Regions from separate parts of the Mesorhizobium sp. W050 genome, predicted to be linked through region 3. Evidence: predicted binding sites of a transcription regulator. Region 3 holds the regulator's gene; each other region holds the start of a gene.
What was found. The regulator LexA, encoded in region 3, represses DNA repair genes until DNA is damaged. The targets are predictions, from matches to a motif close to TGTTCNNNNTGTGTTCNG.
Positions count from the first base shown of each region.

Region 1: the regulator LexA is predicted to act here: its motif matches at 2,257-2,274, upstream of uvrA (excinuclease ABC subunit UvrA).
Region 2: the regulator LexA is predicted to act here: its motif matches at 1,227-1,244, upstream of recA (recombinase RecA).
Region 4: the regulator LexA is predicted to act here: its motif matches at 2,418-2,435, upstream of dinB (DNA polymerase IV).

Region 1 covers NZ_JBTTIH010000001.1:2,556,957-2,562,368, forward strand. Annotated here, with positions in the region: gene ACYG9Y_RS12430 (ArsR/SmtB family transcription factor) at 1-171, shown strand, start outside; gene ACYG9Y_RS12435 (SRPBCC family protein) at 168-635, shown strand; gene ACYG9Y_RS12440 (ATP-dependent Clp protease proteolytic subunit) at 665-1,273, shown strand; gene ACYG9Y_RS12445 (hypothetical protein) at 1,420-1,641, shown strand; gene uvrA (excinuclease ABC subunit UvrA) at 2,424-5,345, shown strand; gene ACYG9Y_RS12455 (GNAT family N-acetyltransferase) at 5,380-5,412, shown strand, end outside.
Region 2 covers NZ_JBTTIH010000001.1:2,683,617-2,689,028, reverse strand. Annotated here, with positions in the region: gene ACYG9Y_RS13090 (pseudouridine-5'-phosphate glycosidase) at 1-5, opposite strand, end outside; gene ACYG9Y_RS13085 (carbohydrate kinase family protein) at 76-1,020, opposite strand; gene recA (recombinase RecA) at 1,303-2,406, shown strand; gene alaS (alanine--tRNA ligase) at 2,664-5,330, shown strand; gene ACYG9Y_RS13070 (demethoxyubiquinone hydroxylase family protein) at 5,335-5,412, opposite strand, start outside.
Region 3 covers NZ_JBTTIH010000001.1:2,423,023-2,428,434, forward strand. Annotated here, with positions in the region: gene kynU (kynureninase) at 1-1,206, opposite strand, end outside; gene ACYG9Y_RS11695 (GntR family transcriptional regulator) at 1,374-2,138, shown strand; gene lexA (transcriptional repressor LexA) at 2,344-3,126, shown strand; gene ACYG9Y_RS11705 (ComEC/Rec2 family competence protein) at 3,120-5,412, opposite strand, start outside.
Region 4 covers NZ_JBTTIH010000001.1:3,356,717-3,362,128, forward strand. Annotated here, with positions in the region: gene ACYG9Y_RS16360 (hypothetical protein) at 1-84, opposite strand, end outside; gene ACYG9Y_RS16365 (hypothetical protein) at 245-574, shown strand; partial or broken gene ACYG9Y_RS16370 (PRC-barrel domain containing protein) at 541-675, shown strand; gene ACYG9Y_RS16375 (hypothetical protein) at 977-1,198, opposite strand; gene ACYG9Y_RS16380 (heme-copper oxidase family protein) at 1,465-1,872, opposite strand; gene ACYG9Y_RS16385 (hypothetical protein) at 2,027-2,263, opposite strand; gene dinB (DNA polymerase IV) at 2,497-3,738, shown strand; gene ACYG9Y_RS16395 (hypothetical protein) at 4,028-4,126, shown strand; gene ACYG9Y_RS16400 (hypothetical protein) at 4,185-4,283, shown strand; gene ACYG9Y_RS16405 (hypothetical protein) at 4,357-4,449, shown strand; gene ACYG9Y_RS16410 (hypothetical protein) at 4,540-5,412, opposite strand, start outside.

The sequences.
Region 1 (5,412 bases), 130 kb from region 3:
GTGCTGCGCGGCGCAGGCCTGGTCAGCGAAAGACGCGCCGGCCGCAACGCCTACTATCGCGCCGATCCGCAAGGGCTCGAGCCGCTGCTCGGCTGGATCGAACGCTACCGCGCATTCTGGCCGGAGCGCATCGAAAGACTGAAGGCCGTTTTGAAGGACATGGACCAATGACCGACGAAAAGCAGACGCAGACCGCCAAGGATGCCCTCGCCTTCGAATGCGATCTGCCGGACGCACCGGAAAAAGTGTGGCGGGCACTGACCGTGCCGGACCTCTTGGCGGAATGGATGATGCCGAACGACATCAATCCGGAAACCGGCAGCCGCTTTGCCTTTGCCGGGCCTGAGAAGCCGATCGAGTGCGAAGTGCTCGATGCCGAACCGGGGCGCCTGCTGCGCTATTCCTGGCGCGAGCGTTCCGGCGACGCCAACCGCGAGGAGCTGGAGAGCATCGTCACCTTCACACTCGCCCGCACCGTTTCCGGCGGCACGCATCTGCGCATCGTCCATGACGGGTTTGTCCTGACGCCTGCGGTTGCGATGGCCGGCGCCGGCTGCCGGCTCTCGCTGCGCGCATACAAGCCCAAACCGCCTGTCGCCGCCAACGCGCCACGCCTGTTGCTGTGCGCTGCCTGAACCGGAAAAATCAAAACGGAGACAATGAGATGAGCGGCTTTGCCAATCTGGTGCCGATGGTGATCGAGCAATCGAGCCGCGGCGAACGCGCCTTCGACATTTTCTCGCGGCTGCTGCGCGAGCGCATCATCTTCGTCAATGGCGAGATCAATGACGGCATGTCGGCGCTGGTCTGCGCCCAGCTCCTGTCGCTGGAATCCGAAAACCCCGACAAGGAGATCTCGCTTTACATCAACTCGCCGGGCGGCGTGGTGACCAGCGGCTTCGCCATCTACGACACGATGCAATTTGTCAGTTGCCCGGTATCGACGGTGTGCATGGGCTTTGCCGCCTCGATGGCCTCGTTCCTGCTGATGGCGGGAACGCCGGGCCGGCGCATCGCGCTCCCCAACGCCAGCATCGTGCTGCACCAGCCTCTGGGCGGCTTCCAGGGCCAGGCCTCCGACATCCAGCGCCATGCCGAAGGCATTTTGCGCACCAAACGGCACATGACGGAACTGTATGCGCAGCATTGCGGCCGCACCTATGAAGAGGTCGAACGCACGCTCGACCGCGATTTCTTCATGACCGCCAAGGAGGCCAAGGAGTGGGGCCTCGTCGACCATGTGTTCGACACCCGCAAAAAGGCGGCGGCCTGATCGGCGGATTGAATGCAGGCCGGTGTTCCCTCAATTTCAACGCCGCTGGTCTGGCCTCGCCTTGAGCGCGGCACTATAGTCTTGCCATGCGCTACCACCTGAACAGACTGACCATAGCCATTGCCATCACGGCGGCGACGTCGAGCATGGCCTTTGCCGGGGGCAGCACCAGCACGTCGCGGAAAGGCGCCCTGCCCGGCGTGACCGGCGACTACCGCATCGCCAAGCCCGCGCCGCAGCCGGAGCCGGACGACGCGCTGCCTGCCGGCGAGAACGGCACGTTCAAGATCGGCGACACCGATGTCAGGATTTCCGGCAGCATCACTGTCGATGTCGGCACGGGTGGGATCAAGCCGCCGCGCCGGTAGCCCCTTTTCCAATTACTATACGGGAGAGAAAGCCTGCGCCGACGACTTCCTCACAAAAGAACAGCCCCGCCGTTGCTTCCGCTAACGGTCGGGGCTTTTTTTGGATTCCAAATCCAAACTGCCGGTAGTGTTATACCGACTTTGATTTCGGATGCTTCGCGGCATTCAGCCGACGATCCGACTAGCCGTCTCTGATTTTTGTGGGATTCGGCAGGTCACGGTTTGTCTGGTGGTTTGTTGGACTGACGCGATGCGTTCGTTTGGACGCATACACTCCAATGCCTTGAAACTACCTGGCACTTATGCCCGCCGCGGCTCCACTAGCAGGTGGAGCCTCAAGGGACTATCCGGTGGCGTCATGCTCCGCTCCTATGTCCGTTGCGACTGGTGTCAATCCGAAGCACAAATCGCAAAAACCTGCGGCGTCTCGCAGGCCGCTATGGGCGGCGAGGCCATCAAAGACGGCCGGCTCCGTTGACTCCGGCAGAGTGCGCCCCTGATTTGACGGCGTCAACCTTGAATAGCCGGTTACGGAAAATGTGATCGTCGGGAGCTTACGTCAGGGTCAGTTTCTGAAACACCCTTGTCAGTTTCTGCACAGCTTTGTCAGGAGCGTGTTCGGTCTTTGTTCTTTCCGCTTGCCCGTTCGCGCGAAAGACGGTTAAACGGCTTTGGTCGAGAAGTGTGGCGTCTCTCGACGTGGCGGCAAAAATACCTACATAGGGAATGGCCGGGAAAACCCGCCGATCCCACTGACACCAGACCTGAGGCGGCGACCGGCGATGGCCGACCATAAATACCTTTCCATTCGCGGGGCACGCGAACACAACCTAAAGAATGTCGATCTCGACCTGCCGCGTGACAGCCTGATCGTCATGACCGGCCTGTCGGGCTCCGGCAAATCGTCGCTTGCTTTCGACACCATCTATGCCGAGGGCCAGCGCCGTTACGTCGAGAGCCTGTCGGCTTATGCGCGCCAGTTCCTCGAAATGATGCAGAAGCCGGATGTCGACCAGATCGACGGCCTGTCGCCGGCCATCTCGATCGAGCAGAAGACCACGTCGAAGAACCCGCGTTCGACGGTCGGCACCGTCACTGAGATCTACGACTACATGCGCTTGCTGTTCGCGCGCGTCGGCATCCCCTATTCGCCGGCGACCGGCCTGCCGATCGAGAGCCAGACGGTTTCACAGATGGTCGACCGGGTGCTGGCGGTCGAGGAAGGCACGCGCCTTTTCCTGCTGGCGCCGATCGTGCGCGGCCGCAAGGGTGAGTATCGCAAGGAACTGCTGGAGCTGCAGAAGAAGGGCTTTCAGCGCGTCAAGGTCGACGGCGTCTTCTATGAGATCGCCGATGTGCCGGCGTTGGACAAGAAGTACAAGCACGACATCGATGTCGTCGTCGACCGCATCGTCGTGCGCGGCGACCTGGCGACACGGCTTGCCGATTCCATCGAAACGGCGCTCAAGCTGGCGGAAGGGCTGGCGGTGGCCGAGTTCGCCGACCGGCCGCTCGACGCCAGCCAGACCGGCGAGGACTCGGTCAACAAATCGAAGAACGAGACGCATGAGCGCATCCTGTTCTCGGAAAAATTCGCCTGCCCGGTTTCCGGCTTCACCATTCCGGAGATCGAGCCCAGGCTGTTCTCGTTCAACAACCCGTTCGGCGCCTGCCCGACCTGCGACGGCCTCGGCAACCAGCGCGCCATCGACGCCAGCCTGATCGTGCCGGACGAAAACGTCTCGCTGCGCGACGGCGCCGTCAGCCCGTGGGCGAAGTCGACCTCACCCTATTACGCCCAGACGCTGGAAGCGCTGGGCAAAGCCTATGGCTTCAAGCTCGGCGACAAGTTCAAAGACCTGACCGAAGAGGCAAAGGATGCCGTCCTGCGTGGCACCGGCGAGCGCGAGGTCACCTTCCAATATGATGACGGCCTGCGCTCCTACAAGACCACCAAGACGTTCGAGGGCGTCATTCCCAATCTCGAACGGCGGTGGAAGGAAACCGAATCCGCCTGGATGCGCGAGGAGATCGAGCGCTTCATGTCGGCGACGCCCTGCCCGGTCTGCAAGGGATACCGGCTGAAGCCGGAAGCGCTGGCGGTGAAGATCGCCGGCAAGCATATCGGCGAAGTCACAGAGCTGTCGATCCGCAAGGCCGACCAGTGGTTCACCGAACTGCCGCCACATCTCAACGACCAGCAGAACGAGATCGCGGTGCGCGTTCTCAAGGAAATCCGTGACCGCCTGCGCTTCCTCAACGATGTCGGCCTCGACTATCTGACGCTGTCGCGCAATTCCGGCACGCTGTCGGGCGGCGAGAGCCAGCGCATTCGTCTGGCGTCGCAGATCGGCTCCGGCCTCACTGGCGTGCTCTATGTGCTGGATGAGCCGTCGATCGGCCTGCACCAGCGCGATAATGCCCGCCTGCTCGACACGCTCAAGCATCTGCGCGACATCGGCAACACGGTGATCGTCGTCGAGCATGACGAGGACGCCATCCTGCATGCCGATTATGTCGTCGACATGGGTCCGGCCGCCGGCATTCATGGCGGCGAGATCATCGCCCAGGGCACGCCGCAGCAGGTGATGGCCAATCCCAACTCGATCACCGGTAAATATCTGTCGGGCGCGCTCGAAGTCGCCACGCCCGGTGTCAGGCGCGAGGCCAAGAAAAACCGCCGGCTGAAGATCGTCGGCGCGCGCGGCAACAATCTCAAGAACGTCACTGCCGAAATCCCGCTCGGCACCTTCACCGCCGTCACCGGCGTGTCTGGCGGCGGCAAATCGACCTTCCTGATCGAGACGCTGTTCAAGGCGGCGTCGCGCCGCATCATGGGCTCGCGCGAGCATCCGGCCGATCACGACCGCATCGAGGGCCTCGAATTCCTCGACAAGGTCATCGACATCGACCAGTCGCCGATCGGCCGCACACCGCGTTCGAACCCGGCCACCTACACCGGCGCCTTCACACCGATCCGCGACTGGTTTGCCGGGTTGCCCGAGGCCAAGGCCCGCGGCTATCAGCCGGGCCGCTTCTCCTTCAACGTGAAGGGCGGCCGCTGCGAGGCCTGCCAGGGCGACGGCGTCATCAAGATCGAGATGCACTTCCTGCCCGACGTCTACGTCACGTGCGACGTCTGCCACGGCAAGCGCTACAACCGCGAGACGCTCGACGTCCTGTTCAAGGGCAAGTCGATCGCCGACGTCCTGGACATGACGGTCGAGGAAGGCGTCGATTTCTTTGCCGCCGTGCCCGGGGTGCGCGACAAGTTGGAGACGCTGAAGCAGGTCGGCCTCGGCTACATCCATATCGGCCAGCAGGCGACGACGCTGTCGGGCGGCGAGGCGCAGCGCATCAAGCTCGCCAAGGAATTGTCGCGCAAGGCGACCGGCAAGACGCTCTACATCCTCGACGAGCCGACCACCGGCCTGCACTTTCACGACGTCGCCAAATTGCTGGAAGTGCTGCACGAGCTGGTCGACCAGGGCAACACGGTGGTGGTCATCGAGCATAATCTCGAAGTCATCAAGACCGCCGACTGGGTGCTCGACCTCGGCCCCGAAGGCGGCGATGGCGGCGGCGAACTGGTTGCACAGGGCACACCGGAAGCCATCGTGCGCGAAAAGCGCAGCTACACCGGCCACTTCCTGAAGGAGCTTTTGGAGCGGCGGCCCGGAGGCAAGCGCGAAGCGGCGGAGTGACTGGCAGACCGGCCGGGCGCCTGGAGAGCTTTGAATGACAGTCCGACAGGCGCTTGCCGGTGATCTC
Region 2 (5,412 bases), 260 kb from region 3:
GTCATGATGGTCTCCGATCCGGAGATCCGCGCGTCCGCTTGGACGTCGCGCTCCGGCAATGGCAATTGGCCGCCCTCATGCCATTTCCTGCGCGTCGGGCACAAGAGCCAGTGCCTCGGTGAAGGTCGCAATCGTGAAGGCCGGAACCGCGTCGGCGCTTTCAATGGCCAGCGTGGCGGCGGCAACGCCCTCGCGCAATGCCTGGCGCAGGGGCAGGCCGCGCAGCAGGGCAGCGATGGTGGCGCCGGCCAGCGCGTCGCCGGCGCCGGTGACGTCGGCGACTTTTCTCGGCGCCGGCGGCAGGATAGAGAAGGCGCCGGCTTCGTCGAATCCCAGCACCGGGCCGTCGCCCGCCGTCACCACGCCACTGGTGAGGCCGCTGCAGCGCAGTCCGTCGACGATCTCGCGCTCGGTGGCATTGGCATCGACGCCGGCCAGCACCATGGCCTCGCGCCGGTTCATGAAGACCTGCGCGAGTTCCTTCAGCACTGGTATCATCCGCACCACCTTGGCCGGCGAAATGGCGATGGCGAACACCGGCTTGCCGGCGGCGAGCCCCACCAGCCGCTCCAGCGCCGTTGATGGCAGATTGGCGTCGCAGAGCACCGCATCGGCCTCGGCGACCACCTCGCGCACCTTGGAGCGGCGGATCTGCTTGGGGAACGCCAAATCGTAGAGCGCCATATCGGCAAAGCCGGTGATCAGCTCGCCGTCGCGATCGATCAGCGCCGTGTAGCTCGGCGTCGTGCGGTCGAGGAAAACCGCCGACAGGTCGGCAATGCCGGAGTCGGCGATGGCGCGCGCAACCGTCTCGGCCGAGGCATCGCCGCCGCGCACCGACAAAAGCGAGGCCGAGACGCCGCGCCGCACCAGGCTGCGCAGCGCGTTGAAGACGCCGCCGCCGACATCCTCGCGCATCGTGCCGGGGTTGGACGCCGCGGGCACGTACGTGCCCGACACCTGGCCGCGGCGATCGATATGGGCGCCGCCCACCGCCAGTATCTTTGCTGATTTCACCATGCCGGCGATATGACCTTTGTTATTCGAACCAGACAAGCGCTAGGCTGTGCGACCGAGCTTCGCAGGCGAGCCGGCGATTCGGCCCATCGAAACAGCCGGAGCATCTGGCCCAATGCGGAACGCGTCCGAAAACCAAACCACGAGACAAAAAAAGAACAAATCCGGATAATGATTGTTTTTCAGTTATTTGATCCCTCTTGCCAAACGAGAACAAAAGTAGTACAAAATGGGCAGGGATTACGGATTGTCCGGCCTTCATTGACGACCAAGGGGTGATGTATCATGGCTCAGAATTCTTTGCGGCTTGTAGAGGACAAAGCGGTGGACAAATCAAAGGCTCTGGACGCGGCGCTGTCGCAAATCGAGCGCGCCTTCGGCAAGGGCTCGATCATGCGGCTTGGCGCCAATGAGCAGGTCGTCGAGATCGAAACCGTGCCGACCGGATCGCTGGGCCTCGACATCGCGCTTGGCGTCGGCGGCCTGCCGCGCGGCCGCATCGTCGAGATCTACGGGCCGGAAAGCTCGGGCAAGACGACACTGGCGCTGCACACAGTTGCCGAAGCCCAGAAGAAAGGCGGTATCTGCGCCTTCGTCGATGCCGAGCACGCACTCGATCCGGTCTATGCCCGCAAGCTCGGCGTCGATCTGGAAAACCTCTTGATCTCGCAGCCGGACACCGGCGAGCAGGCACTGGAAATCTGCGACACGCTGGTGCGTTCCGGCGCCATCGACGTTCTGGTGGTCGATTCGGTGGCCGCCCTGACGCCGCGCGCTGAAATCGAGGGCGAGATGGGCGATTCGCTGCCCGGTCTCCAGGCTCGTCTGATGAGCCAGGCGCTGCGCAAGCTGACCGCCTCGATCTCGCGCTCCAACACCATGGTCATCTTCATCAACCAGATCCGCATGAAGATCGGCGTCATGTTCGGTTCGCCGGAAACCACGACCGGCGGCAACGCGCTGAAATTCTACGCTTCGGTGCGCCTCGACATCCGCCGCATCGGCTCGGTCAAGGACCGCGACGAGGTCGTCGGCAACCAGACCCGGGTCAAGGTGGTCAAGAACAAGCTGGCGCCGCCCTTCAAGGTGGTCGAGTTCGACATCATGTATGGCGAGGGCGTCTCCAAGACCGGCGAACTGGTCGATCTCGGCGTCAAGGCCGGCGTGGTCGAGAAGTCCGGCGCCTGGTTCTCCTACAATTCGCAGCGTCTCGGCCAAGGTCGCGAAAACGCCAAACTGTTCCTGCGCGACAATCCCGACACGGCGCGTGAGATCGAACTTGCGCTGCGGCAGAATGCCGGGCTGATCGCCGAGAAATTTCTTGAAAATGGTGGCCCCGAGCGCGGCGAAAGCGACGACGGCTTCGAGGAAGAATCCGGCGCCATGTAGGGCACGGCCAGAGTTCGGCCATAAATCCAGCTTAAGTAACCGAGTTCTTTAGTATTGCGTTTCAAACCGCCGGCCTTCGCGCCGGCGGTTTTCGTTTTTGGGCAGCGTGAAGCCGGCTTGGCAGTTGCCGGATTGGCCCAATTCCGTGTTTCTGGACAGGGTGGGGCGTGCCCGCTAAAAGGCCAAGTCAATCTTCTAAAAAGCAGAGACCAGTGTCCGCCGGCCGTGCCGGCGGTTTTCGCGAAAAGGCAGCACTCATGAGTGGCGTGAACGAGATCCGGTCGACATTCCTCGACTATTTCCGCAAGGAGGGCCACGAGGTCGTGGCCTCGAGCCCGCTGGTGCCGCGCAACGACCCGACGCTGATGTTCACCAATGCCGGCATGGTGCAGTTCAAGAACGTCTTCACCGGCCTGGAGAAGCGGTCCTATTCGCGCGCCACCACTGCGCAGAAAAGCGTGCGCGCCGGCGGCAAGCACAACGACCTCGACAATGTCGGCTACACCGCGCGCCATCTGACCTTCTTCGAAATGCTCGGCAATTTCTCCTTCGGCGACTATTTCAAGGAGCGCGCCATCGAACTGGCCTGGAACCTGATCACCAAGGAGTTCGGGCTGAACAAGGACAAGCTGCTGGTCACCGTCTATCACACCGATGACGAGGCGGCCGGCTTCTGGAAGAAGATCGCCGGTTTCTCCGATGACCGCATCATCCGCATCCCGACCTCCGACAATTTCTGGGCTATGGGCGACACCGGACCGTGCGGGCCGTGCTCGGAAATCTTCATCGACCGTGGCGAGCACATCTGGGGCGGCCCTCCCGGCAGCCCGGAGGAGGACGGCGACCGCTTCCTTGAATTCTGGAACCTGGTGTTCATGCAATATGAGCAGGTCACCAAGGATGAGCGCATCGACCTGCCGCGGCCGTCGATCGACACCGGCATGGGCCTGGAGCGCATGGCCTCCATCCTGCAAGGGGTGGAGAGCGTCTTCGAGACCGACCTGTTCCGTCATCTGATCGATGCGGCCTCGTCAGCGCTCGGGCAGGGACCCGACAAGGAGACGGTCGCCTCCTTCCGCGTCATTGCCGATCATCTGCGCTCGTCCTCTTTCCTGGTTGCCGACGGCGTGCTGCCGTCGAACGAAGGCCGCGGCTATGTGCTGCGCCGCATCATGCGCCGCGCCATGCGCCATGCGCAGTTGCTCGGCGCCAAGGAGCCGTTGATGTGGAAGCTGGTGCCGGCGCTGGTGCGTGAGATGGGCCAGGCCTATCCCGAACTGCTGCGCGGCGAACAGCTGATTACCGAGACGCTGAAGCTCGAGGAGACCAGGTTCCGCAAGACGCTGGTGCGCGGCCTCGGCCTGCTCTCGGAGGCGACGGAGACGCTTCATGCCGGTGACATGCTGGACGGCGAGACGGCCTTCAAGCTCTATGACACGTACGGCTTCCCGCTCGATCTGACGCAGGACGCACTGCGCCAGCGCAGCATCTCGGTCGACCTTGCCGGCTTCACCCATGCGATGGAGCAGCAGAAGGCCGAAGCGCGCAAGCATTGGGCTGGCTCCGGCGACGCGGCCACCGAGACCATCTGGTTTTCTGTACGCGAGAAGGCCGGCGCCACCGAATTCCTCGGCTACGAGACCGAACAGGCGGAAGGCCTCATTCAGGCGCTGGTCAAGGACGGCAAGACCGTCGACAGCGCGATCAAGGGCGACGCGGTGGCGGTGGTCGTCAACCAGACGCCGTTCTATGGCGAGTCCGGCGGCCAGATGGGCGACACCGGTATCATCTCCGGCGAAGGTTTCTCGATCGAGGTTTCCGACACGCAGAAAAAGGCCGACGGCCTGTTCGTGCATCTGGGCAAGGTGACGAACGGCACGGTCAAGCCAGGTGCAGCCGTCGAGCTGAAGGTTGACCATGCACGCCGCACCCGGCTGCGTGCCAATCATTCGGCAACGCATCTGATCCATGAGGCGCTGCGCGAGGTGCTGGGCACCCATGTCGCGCAGAAAGGTTCGCTGGTCGCGCCCGAGCGCCTGCGCTTCGACATCTCGCACAACAAGCCGATCTCGGCCGAAGACCTCGAAGAGGTCGAGCGCATGGCCAACGAAATCGTCGTCCAGAACAGCCCGGTGACGACGCGGCTGATGTCGGTCGACGACGCCATCGCCGAAGGCGCCATGGCGCTGTTCGGCGAGAAATACGGCGACGAGGTGCGTGTCGTCTCGATGGGCACCGGCGTGCATGGCGCCAAGGCCAATAGACCCTATTCCGTCGAACTTTGTGGCGGCACCCATGTCCGGGCGACCGGCGATATCGGCCTGGTGCGTGTCGTCTCCGACAGCGCGGTCGCCGCCGGCGTGCGCCGCATCGAGGCGCTGACCGGCGAAGCCGCACGAAAATATCTCGACGAGCAGGACAGGCGCCTGAAGGCGACGGCGGCCGTGTTGAAGATTTCGCCGGCCGACGTGCCGGCGCGTGTCGAGACGCTGCTCGAGGAGCGCAAGAAGCTCGAGAAGGAACTGAGCGAAGCGCGCAAGAAACTCGCGCTGGGCGGTGGTGCCGCGGCCGATGCTCCGGCCACCGCCGAAACCGTCGCCGGGATCGGCTTCCTCGGCAAGGCGGTTACCGGCGTCTCACCTAGGGATTTGAAGCCGCTGGCCGATGCCGGCAAGACATCGCTCGGCTCCGGCGTCGTCGTCTTCGTCGGTGCGGGCGAAGACAACAAGGCAAGCGTCGTGGTCGCCGTGACGGACGATCTCGTCGGCCGCTTCAGCGCTGTCGATCTGGTGCGCGTTGCCTCGGCCGCACTGGGCGGGCAGGGCGGCGGCGGACGGCCCGACATGGCGCAAGCCGGCGGCCCGGACGCCTCGAAGGCCAGTGATGCGATCGCCGCGGTGAGGGCGGCGCTGGAGGCAGCCTGAAAGCTTAGCTCTGCTTCGCCGCCTTCAGGGCGCGCGTCATTCTGCTGGAATCGCCCCAGGTGGACAGCCAGATCAGCACGTC
Region 3 (5,412 bases):
GGCGCCGGTGCGCAGAATATCCTCCAGCGCTTCGACCGCCTGCCAGACATCGCCATAACCGACATAGAGCGGCGTGAAGCCGAAACGGATGGTCGACGGCGCCCGGAAATCGCCGATCACGCCGCGCTCGATCAGCGCCCGCATCACCTGATAGCCATGCGGATGGAGGAACGACACCTGGCTGCCGCGCTGGCTGCCGTCGCGCGGGCTTTCGAGTTCAAGGCCGTAGGCGCCGCATCTGGCTTCGACGAGCTGGATAAACAGGTCGGTCAGTGCGATGCTTTTTCTGCGCACCGCCGCCATGTCGACGTCGTTCCAGATATCGAGCGCGCCCTTGAGCGCCCGCATCGACAGCACCGGCTGCGTTCCGCACAGGAAGCGGCGGATCCCGCTGCCGACGGCAAAGCCCTGCTCGAAGGCAAAGGGCCGCGCATGGCCCCACCAGCCGCTGAGCGGCTGCCTGATATCACCATGGTGGCGCTCGGCCGCGTAGATGAAGGCCGGCGAGCCCGGGCCGCCATTGAGGTATTTGTAGGTGCAGCCGACAGCGAAATCGGCATTGGCACGGTCGAGTTCGACCGGCAAGGCGCCGGCGGTGTGGCAGAGGTCCCAGATGATCAGCGCGCCAGCGTCATGTGCCTTGCGCGTCAGCGCCGCCATGTCGCGCAACTGGCCGGATTTGTAGTTTACGTGGTTGACCAGGATGACGGCAACGCTGTCGTCGATCAGCTCCTCGATTGCGGCCGCGTCGACGCCCTCCAGCCGCAGCCGCGTTCCCGGCCGGGTCGAGGCGACGCCTTCGGCCATGTAGAGGTCGGTCGGGAAACTGTCGCCCTCGGCAACGATGGCCGACCGAGCCGGCCGCATGCCGAGCGCGGCGTGCAGCAGCTTGTAGATGTTGATCGAGGTTGTGTCGCAGACCACCGTCTGCCCGTCAGCCGCGCCGATCAGTCGTCCGAGCTGATCTCCCAGTTCCACCGGCATGTTGAACCAGCCAGCCGTGTTCCAGGCGCGAATGAGGTCCTGCGCCCATTCCTGCGTGGCGGCCTGCTGCAGTTCGCTGAAGACGACCGCTGACGCGGCACCCAGCGAATTGCCGTCGAGATAAATCACGCCTTGCGGCAAGACAAAGCGTTCACGCATGGAGCGCAGCGGATCGGCGGCATCCATTGCTTCGATTGTAGCGAGATCGGGTGTCGTGCTCATGATCCGGCGCCCTTCCATGGACAAACGCGCGCGGCGGAGCCTGCCGCCCAAACATGCCGGCGATCTTGAGTGGTCGCCCTTGAACTGTCAAATATTATATATAATTCACCCGTTGAAAGGCTTTGATATATAATGATCCGCCGAGCGTTTATGTCTGATGGATCACGATGCTGGATGACGAGCAGACCTCGAAGACGGAAGCAGCCTATCGCCTGCTCAGGCGCGATATTCTTGCGACCCGGCTGGCGCCTGCCGCGCCGTTGAAGCTGAGCACGCTGCGCAACACCTACGGCATCGGCTGGACGCCGTTGCGCGAGGCGCTGTCGCGGCTGGAGGCGGAACGGCTTGTGACCGCCATCAGCAACCGCGGGTTTGCGGTCGCTCCCGTCTCTCGGGCGGAGCTCGAGGATTTGGCGCGTGCGCGGCTGGTGGTCGAACTGCCCCTGCTGGTGGAATCGATCGAGAAGGGCGACCGTGAGTGGGAAGACGCGGTCGTTGCCGCCCACTATCGTCTCTCACGGTGCGGGTCTGTTCTCGACGATCCATCGGATGATGCGGTCGACGCGTGGTACGAAAAACACGATGCCTTCCATGCGGCGCTGCTCAGTGCCGCGACATCCAGCTGGCTGCTGCGCTTCAATGCAACGATTTCCGACCAATTGCATCGCCATCACCGCTTTCTGGGTCTGGCCCCGACGCTGCGCGCCGCCGCCGGCCGCACGGATGGACACCGGAAGGCCGTGGCGGCCCTGCGCGACGCCGTGGCGATCGAACACCATACCGCCCTGATGGAAGCGGCCCTCGATCGCGACGTCGAACGTGCGAAAACTCTGATGACCGCTCACATCGGCTACACGCTGCAGGTCTATGCCCAGAGCGAACCCGGCGCGGATGCTGCGCAGCCCCGTCCGAAAAGGAAGCGGCGATCATAGCCGACGACGCAGGGCACTTTGTCTTCGTTTCACCCCGTTGCCGGCCAACGACTACGAGCGCCGCTCGCGGTGCCGAACGTTACGCTGAACAAAACGTCAACACATTCATTAAACTTTAAAAGGTTGCGGAACACAACTGGAACAGATAGTGTTTGTTCTGGGTTTGTTTTTTCTGATTCTGGTTTCAGAACCCTTGGGGGCCGCGATGCTGACGCGCAAACAACATGAGCTTCTGATGTTCATCCATGAACGCCTGAAGGAGAGCGGAATCCCGCCGTCCTTCGACGAGATGAAGGAAGCGCTCGACCTCGCCTCCAAGTCCGGCATCCACCGACTGATCACGGCGCTTGAGGAGCGCGGTTTCATTCGCCGGCTGCCGAACCGGGCGCGCGCGCTGGAAGTGCTGCGGCTACCCGACTCGATCGCACCAGGCCTCAACGCGGCGAGGAAGTTTTCGCCGAGCGTCATTCAGGGCAGTCTTGGTCAAGCCGGGCAAGGGCAAGGCGGCCAGGGACAAGGCGGGATGGGCCAAGGCGGTCTCGGCCGCCAGATCAAGCCGGTCTCGCCGTCGCGTTCGATGTCTGCCGGCAATGACGATGCCGTTTCCTCGATTTCAATCCCGGTGATGGGACGCATCGCCGCCGGCGTGCCGATCGACGCCATCCAGCATCAGACCCATTCGATCTCGGTGCCGCCCGACATGATCATGGGCGGCGAACACTACGCGCTCGAGGTCAAGGGCGATTCGATGATCGAAGCCGGCATTTTCGACGGCGATACGGTCATCATCCGCAATGCCGACACTGCCAGCCCCGGCGAGATCGTGGTGGCGTTGGTCGACGACGAGGAAGCGACCCTGAAACGCTTCCGCCGCAAGGGCGCCTCGATCGCGCTGGAAGCCGCAAACCCGGCCTACGAAACCCGCATCTTCGGCCCCGACAGGGTCAAGGTGCAGGGCAAGCTGGTCGGGCTGATCAGGCGTTACTGAGCCGGCTTAGGTTTGTACTTTTCACGCTGCTTGTAGGGCGGCAGGCCTCGGGCTTCGCGTGAGAAGCGGCGCTGCTCGTGCCAGGGGCGATACGGCTTGTCGACGGCGAAGCGGATGGTTGGCGCTGCAGCTGCCGATTGCGGATCGAAGAAGACGGCGGCGCTGCCGTCGCGGGCCAGCTGTTTCTTCGTCACGACCAGCACCAGCGGGTCGCGGCACGGATTGTAGGCGGTGGCGTCATCGATGACGATCAGGCTCGCGAAGGCACAGGCCGGCCGCGCCGTCTTGCGGTCTTTCGCAAGCGCTACAATGGCTCCGGAAGGGTGCCGGGCGATACAGAGATCGCCGGTGCAATAGAAGGGCGAGCCGGGCGGCAGATCGAGCGGATCGAGATCGAACCGCGTATCTGTTGACTCGAAAATCTCAGGTGGGATAATGGTTTCGGCCCGCAGCGCCCGTTTCCAATTGTCCGTGGTGAATTCGTTGGAGCGTTCGCGGTTGAGGGCGAGTTCGCCGCCACCGATCGGCATGGCCACCAGATGCGCATCCTCGGATATGAGCACGTCGGGCGTAAGCACCTGCGGCACCGTCAACAGGCCGGCCAGCGCGAAAGGCACGGCCGCCAGCCTGAGCCAGGTGGTGGCCATGGTGGCGATGACGAGGGCGACCGCCACCAACAGCACCGAGCGGATGGAGATCAGCCCGACGGCGTCGACCGGCGAGCGCTCGGAAATCCAGGCCGATATAGCGATCATCGCCATCAGACCCTTGCCCATCACATAGAGGAACGGCCCGTCGGCGCCGAACGGCATCGCCAGTGCGCTGAGCACGGCAAAAGGCATGACGATCAACGAAACAATCGGCATCACGGCCAGATTGGCGATCAGGCTGAGCGGCGACACACGCTGAAAATGCCAGATGGCGAACAGCAAGGTTGCACTGCCGGCGATGATCGAGGTCATGGCGAGGCCGCCCATGGCCAGCGCGAATTTTCGCGACAGGAAGCCGACGAAGGAGCGCTTTGCCGGCGGCGTTCTCACCTTGTCGGCGCGGTAATCGGCCCAGCCGGCATAGGCGCCGACAAGGGCGGCGGTGGCGGCAAACGACATCTGGAAGCTGGGACCGACCACCTCGTGCGGCGACACCAGGATGACGGCGATGGCGGAGATCGCCAGATTGCGCATGGTGAGTGCGGCGCGATCAAACAGCACGGCGACAAGCATGACCGCCAGCATGATGAAGCTGCGCTCGGCGGCAACCACGACGCCTGAAATGACGAGATAGGCGGCGATGGAGACGAGTGCTGCCACTGCTGCATATTTCTTGACTGGGCGGCGCGAAGAGAAATCGGGAAACAGCGCAAAGGCGCCACGCAGCAACGCCATGATGGTGCCGGCAACCAGCGCCATGTGCAGGCCGGAGATGGAGATGATGTGGTAGATGCCGGTGCGCCGCATCGCTTCGTTGACCTCGTCCGGGATGCCGGCGCGCACCCCGACAATCAACGCCGCGGCAATCTCGCCTTCGGCGCCGCCGATTTTGCCCCTGATATGGTCGGCAATGTTTTCGCGCGCGTTCTCGATTGCCGAGGAGAGCCGCGCGGTCAGCGGCGGCGGTCCCTGCGTAGCAATGGTTTTCGGATTGCCGAGAAAGAAGCCGCTGCCGCCGATACCGGTGAAATAGCTGTCGAAGGAGAAATCGTAGCTCTCCGGCCGCACCGGACCGGTCGGCGGCAACAGCCTGGCATAGCCGGTGATCAGGGAGCCGGCGGTCATATCGGCGGGAACGGTCCGCGCCGAGAGCCTGACCCGCTCCGGGGCGTAGCGCAGCTCGGGGTAAGCGGTCGAAACCACATCGAGCGTCAGCCTGATGCGGCCGCTTTCCATCTGTTCGAGACTGACGACGCGGCCGGTCAGCCGTGTCTGGATCTCGGAGCCGAGCATCTGCGTTCCGGCGCGCCAGGTCTCGACCTTGGCGGCGACGACGCCGAGCGCGCACAGCATCGCGGCCATGCAGAACAGATGCGTCCTCGGCCGCGATCGCGTGGCGACAGCGCAACATGTCGCCAGCACCACAATGGCGATTGGCTGCGCAAAGCCCGACTCGCCGGCCAGCGAGAAATAAATGATGACGCCGGCCGCCAGGAAAACCGGCACCAGCAGGAAGGCGACGCCCCGGTCGAGCTCCGTGTTGGCGGCCACGGCAAGGCTGCGGCGGAGCGCGGGCCATGACGGACGGCGAAGCCGTCTGCGCAGACGGGCGATAGATCCGGGCGCTGTGACTTGC
Region 4 (5,412 bases), 930 kb from region 3:
GTTCCGGTCGCCATTGTCCTGCGCAGCCGCCGGGTCGGCCAGCGCCAAGAGCAGCACGCATGGGATGAGGGGGAAAGTCTTCATGGTCCAGCTCCTCTGGATTCATCTCCTTGGCAAAACAGACTAGTCCTTGGCAAAGCAGACTGGCGGCAATTGGTTCCACGGAGATGGAGTGGTTGCCGGAACCTGACAGCCGGAAGTGAGTTCCACCTTCTCGACGCAAAGCCGCCCAGAGGAGGCAATCATGGAAGAACGAAACAGAAAACCCAATGACGAGGTCGAGGCGCCACCGAGCAAAAACGATGCCCGCGACACGATCGCCAATGACGAGGTGGAGGCGCCGACGCCGCGCCGGCAGGATTGGGATGCGCTGCGTGGCGCAACGGTCCTGCCCGACGGAGCAGATGAGGAAAGCCTGCCGGACACCACCGGAGTCGAGAAGGAAGGCGAACTGCCCGAGGAGGATGACGACAACCCCTACCAGGACAGTGACGATGCCTTGCCCGACGACGCCGAGGAAGCCGCCATTGGTCACGACCTGGCGAGGCGCGGCGGCCCGTTCGACGAGGTGTAAGGGCAGCGACCGCGGACTTTCGAGAGGTTTCCCGGGACGTCCACGCCGTCACCAGTTGGACCAAGGATGAGCTGAAGGCGATGCCGGAGCATCGCGATTGATATTTCGAAGGATCCGGCTGGTCTGATCCTTCGTTTAAGGCGCCTTGGCGGTTTGGTTAAATTTAGCCCTTGTGGTCAAGGGCCGGCGGCGACGCAATCTCGGCACGTTCGACAGCCGCGAGGCAGCCGAGAAGCACGAACGCGAAGCCCAATATCTCAAGCGCCGTCGAGGCCGCTCGCCTGAAATCTTCAAAGTGCGCAAGATATCCCCGCCGCGGGCGGCGCAGACACGCTCCAGCATCGCAACGCTGCGAACCGGGCCATCGCCCGCCGGCACTTGAGTGCCGACGGGCTCTGACCTTCAGTTCGACCCGGGATCGCCGAGCGCCTCGGTGACGAAGGACGCCGCGATCAGGTCGTCGGCGTCGAGGCGTAGGGAGCCTTCGACACCCCCCATGATGGCCGCGACCTTCTGGAAGGTCTGCATCTCGTGTTCAGTAACGCTGGCGTCTCGCATCCTGGCTTTCAGATCGGCGATGCGTCGGCCCAGTGAGGCCGACGTTCCGATTTCTCTGTTCGACATGGTGGCCTGCTCCTCCCCCAACCCATGCTGTGGACGTACTCAAGTCTGCCTATATATAAGGCAGCGCGAATACAGTCGCCGCAACGCGCGATATCTGGGAAGGTTCCGGCGCCAAATAGTCACGAAATAATACGTGGTGGGACTCGGGTATGTTAAGCGCCGACGCGGCGATAGACACCGCAGCCAGCGGCTGCGGCCATCGGCCTGGCCAACCCGTGTCGCGGGTCGCGAATGCGGGTCGGACTTTGATCGCCGCGCGCGAACAGTCAGCGAGAGGCCGGAACCACGCCGGACACCGAGCGCGCCGTTTCGGGCGAAAACACCACGAAAGCAAAAACCAGAACGGCAGCGGCGATAATGACCGAGCCGCCGGCGACGATCGGTTCAAGCGCCGGGTTTCCCTGCAGCATCACATACAGCGCCGGCAGCATGATCACCAGGCCGAGTGTGTAGAGCCCGTAGTGGATCATGGCGATGCGACGCGCCGCCTTTTGCGGATTGAGCGCGTAGTAGCCGCCGAAGATGGCGCTCGTCACCCAACCGAGCAGATTGATATGCGCGTGCGCCGGAAAAGCGGCGTGGTCACCAGAGATCGCCATCTGCAGGCCGGCCGCAATCCCCAACATCAGGAACAAGATGGCAGTTTTGAAAAAGAGTTCTGAAACCCTCGGCATGTCATTTCTCCCCCTATGCGGTCTGCGACCGCTTGCGACCTGGAGAATACACCCACGCGGAGAACTTTTCCACGCCCCGGTTATGGGGCCATGCCTGCACAGCTTTTTGCACGCTGTTCGACTTTTCTGGCTGCCACAACCCGGCGCCGCCGCGCTACGGCGTCAGCAAGATGTCGGCGCCCGCTCGCTCGTCGAACACCACCGCGCAGCCGCGCCCCAGCGCCACTGCCGACAGCGCGTTGGCCACCGTCTCGTCCGGCGATACGAAATCACCGGTCAGCACTCGCAACTCCTCCACCGCCCTGGCCATTGACACGCAGTGCCCGGCAACGCGATCGCTCGTGCAGGCGTCAATGACGCTGACGAGGTCGATCATCTCGAACTGGCCCATACCGGCCTCCAAAAAAACAGCGTCCCGTCGCGGATATGAACGCCGAGGCGAGAGGCAATGTTCCGCAGGTCCGATGCCCAGGCGGAGCACTCGACAGCCCGACCTGGAACGGGCCGGCCGGCGACAACCGCTTCGCTTGACAATAGGCCCTGTTTGTTCTCTATTTGTTCGGCAAAAACGCCTCTCACAACAGACGCGGCTAATGCTGCAACGCCGCAAAGGGAACGGTCGGGATGGAGCCCACCATCCTGCATGCGGATCTCGACGCCTTCTACGCCTCGGTCGAGCAGCTGCTCGACCCGGCGCTCAGGGGCAAGCCGATCGCCGTCGGCGGCGGCGTCGTGCTTGCCGCTTCCTACGAAGCCAGGGCTTTCGGCGTGCGCGGCGGCATGCCCGGACGACGCGCGCGCGAGCTTTGCCCCGGACTGATCTTCGTCGGCGGCCATTTCGCCGACTATCAGCGGCTGGGCGACGCCGCCATCAAGGTGCTCGACGATTTCACGCCGCTGGTCGAGCGGATTTCCATCGATGAAGCCTTTGCCGACGTCGCCGGCTGCACGCATCTGTTCGGGCCGCCGGCCGAGATCGCCGCCACGGTGCGTCAGCGCGTCCGGGCAGAGCTCGGCCTGCCGATCTCGATCGGCGTGGCGCGCACCAAGCATCTGGCCAAGATCGCCTCGCAGGTGGCCAAGCCCGACGGGCTGGTGGTGGTCGATCCGGACACCGAACTTGCCTTCCTGCATGATCTGCCGGTCGGGCTGATGTGGGGCGTCGGCCCGGCGACCAGAGCGCGGCTGGCCGAGATCGGCATCGAGACCATCGGCCAGTTGGCAAAGACGCATGGTGGGGCGCTGCGAAGATTGCTCGGGCCCGCCGCCGGCGAAAAGCTGGCGTCGCTGGCATGGAACCGCGACCCGCGAAAGCTCGAAACCCACAGGCGGTCGCATTCCGCCGGCGCGCAGTCGGCGCTTGGCAGACGGCCGGCCGAGGCGCGTATCTTCGGACCCGTCCTGCTGCATCTGGCAGACCGGGTCGCCAGCCGGCTCAGGGCGAAATCACGGCCCGGGCGCACGGTGACGGTGCGCGTGCGTTTCGCCGATCTGCGCGCGGTCACACGCTCGCTGACGCTCGATCAGCCGATTTCGGCAACCGCGATGCTGGCCGAAATCGCCGAGGAGCTGGTGCGCGGCGTGCTGGCCGCCAACCCTCGAGAGAAGACCATCTCGCTGCTGGCGGTCTCGGTGTCGCAGATGGAAGAAAGTGCCGAGCTGCAGCTGGAGCTGCCGCTCGGGCTTGCCGATGAAAAGCAGCGGCCCGGCAGCAGGCAAGGCCTAGCGCGCTTTGGCGCCGACCGCGCCATCGACAAGATCCGCCAGCGCTTTGGCAGAGAGGCTGTCGGCTATGGCGCCGTGGCGCTGGAAGCCCGGCGCTCGGTTCCCGATGCCTTCCGCGAACTGGCGGAAAAGGAGCTTTGAGGACCGCCGCGACGGCCAGGCCAATGCTTACGCGGCACCCGAAGATAGCGCTGCATTTCCGGTCTGCCTGAGCAGGCCGACCAGCCAGGCCAGACCCGCCGCAGTTTCGGACATTTTTCGCACCGCAACCCGGCCACGCCATGCACGCCCAAGAACAACGCTTTGTCGATGAAGGTGGACTTGCAGTTAGTGCATCGGGACCAAGAAAACCCGGGACGGGACGACGGCGCCGCGAAGGTTGACAGTGCCGATCCGTCTGGCATTATCGCGTAAGGTTGGAGGATTCACTATGAAGAAAACCTATTCGAAGCCTGTTCTGGTCAAAAAAGGCAAGCTTTCGCAGGTTACGGCGCTCGCCAATGGAGCGGGTTCCGGCCCGATCGAGTGAAGTCGTTGAGTCGGCTGTCGCCTGATCTGGCGGCCTCGCCTGACACTGGAGATGCGGCATGAAGAAGACCTATTCGAAGCCGGCGCTGGTCAAGAAGGGCAAGCTCTCGCAGGTTACAGCCGACAATGGTAACGGCTCCGGGCCGGTCGCCGTCTAGCAGCCGATTATCCGACGCCTCGTGCCGTCTGGCCGGGAACAGGGCTTTGGGTGCCCGACGTGGAGAGTGGAAAATGAGGAAGACCTATTCCAAGCCAGTGCTGGTAAAAAAGGGCAAGCTCTCGCAGATCACCGCGAACGGCGCTTCTGCTCCTATTCCGGGCTAAACTCGTTCCCCGGTAGATCGAGATCCTCCTGGCAGAGTCGGGCGGCTTGATCGTTTCCGGAGCATGATCTCCCGCAGGCGGCGGGACCGTTCAGCGCACAACCACCAGATCGTCGAGCACGAGCTGCCAATAGTGGCTCGTGGAGAGGCGCACGCGCGTCACCGCCGCCAGCATCGGCGCATAGTGGACGGGCGCCAGTGCCGACAGGACGATCGTGTCGCTGGCGATCAGCCGGTCGCCAAGCCAGCTCTCGACCAGTGCGGTTTCGCCTTCGGACTTCAACCATGCCGCTGTCAGCATCACGGAATGGAACCCGAACGGTTTGTCGCTCGAGAATTCGGCCGGGTGTCCGCTGCTCGTATAGCAGACATGGTCTCCCGAGATATTGCCGTTGACGTAGCCTTCGCTGCCTTCGGTATGATCGCGCGCCAGTGCGTTCAGGTTGAACCAGGTCAACCCGGCATAACCGGACGGCACCTTGCGCAGGCCGCGCGTCGTGACATCGTCGAAACCGATGGCCTGCAAGGACGCGGCGCTGTCGACAGCCGCGTTCTCGGGCGACAGCAGGCCGAGCTCGGTCGGGTAGGCGGACAAGGCCAGTCGTCGTTCCATGCCATCGCCGGTGACTTCGATCGCGTCGGCGTCATCGGGCAGATCGAGACGGAAGCCATCACTTAGCGGATGCACTGCCACCTCTTGCCCTTTCGCCATCACCGAGATGCTCGCCGAAGCACCGTCCGCTACGCGGCCGCTGAGCCGGCGTATCGCAAACAGGCCGACCGGCTGCAGCATTGCTTCCGAGGCCAGCCCGGTGGGCGAGCCCGGCAGCGGCCGGAGGTGCTGCGACTGGACCTCGTTGGCGCTGCTCGCGCGCCAGCCGGGCGGAACCGACACGGTGAAGCGGTAGCTGCCCGGCACATGGATGGGCGCGGCGCGACGTTTCGTCGACGCCAGGAAATTGGC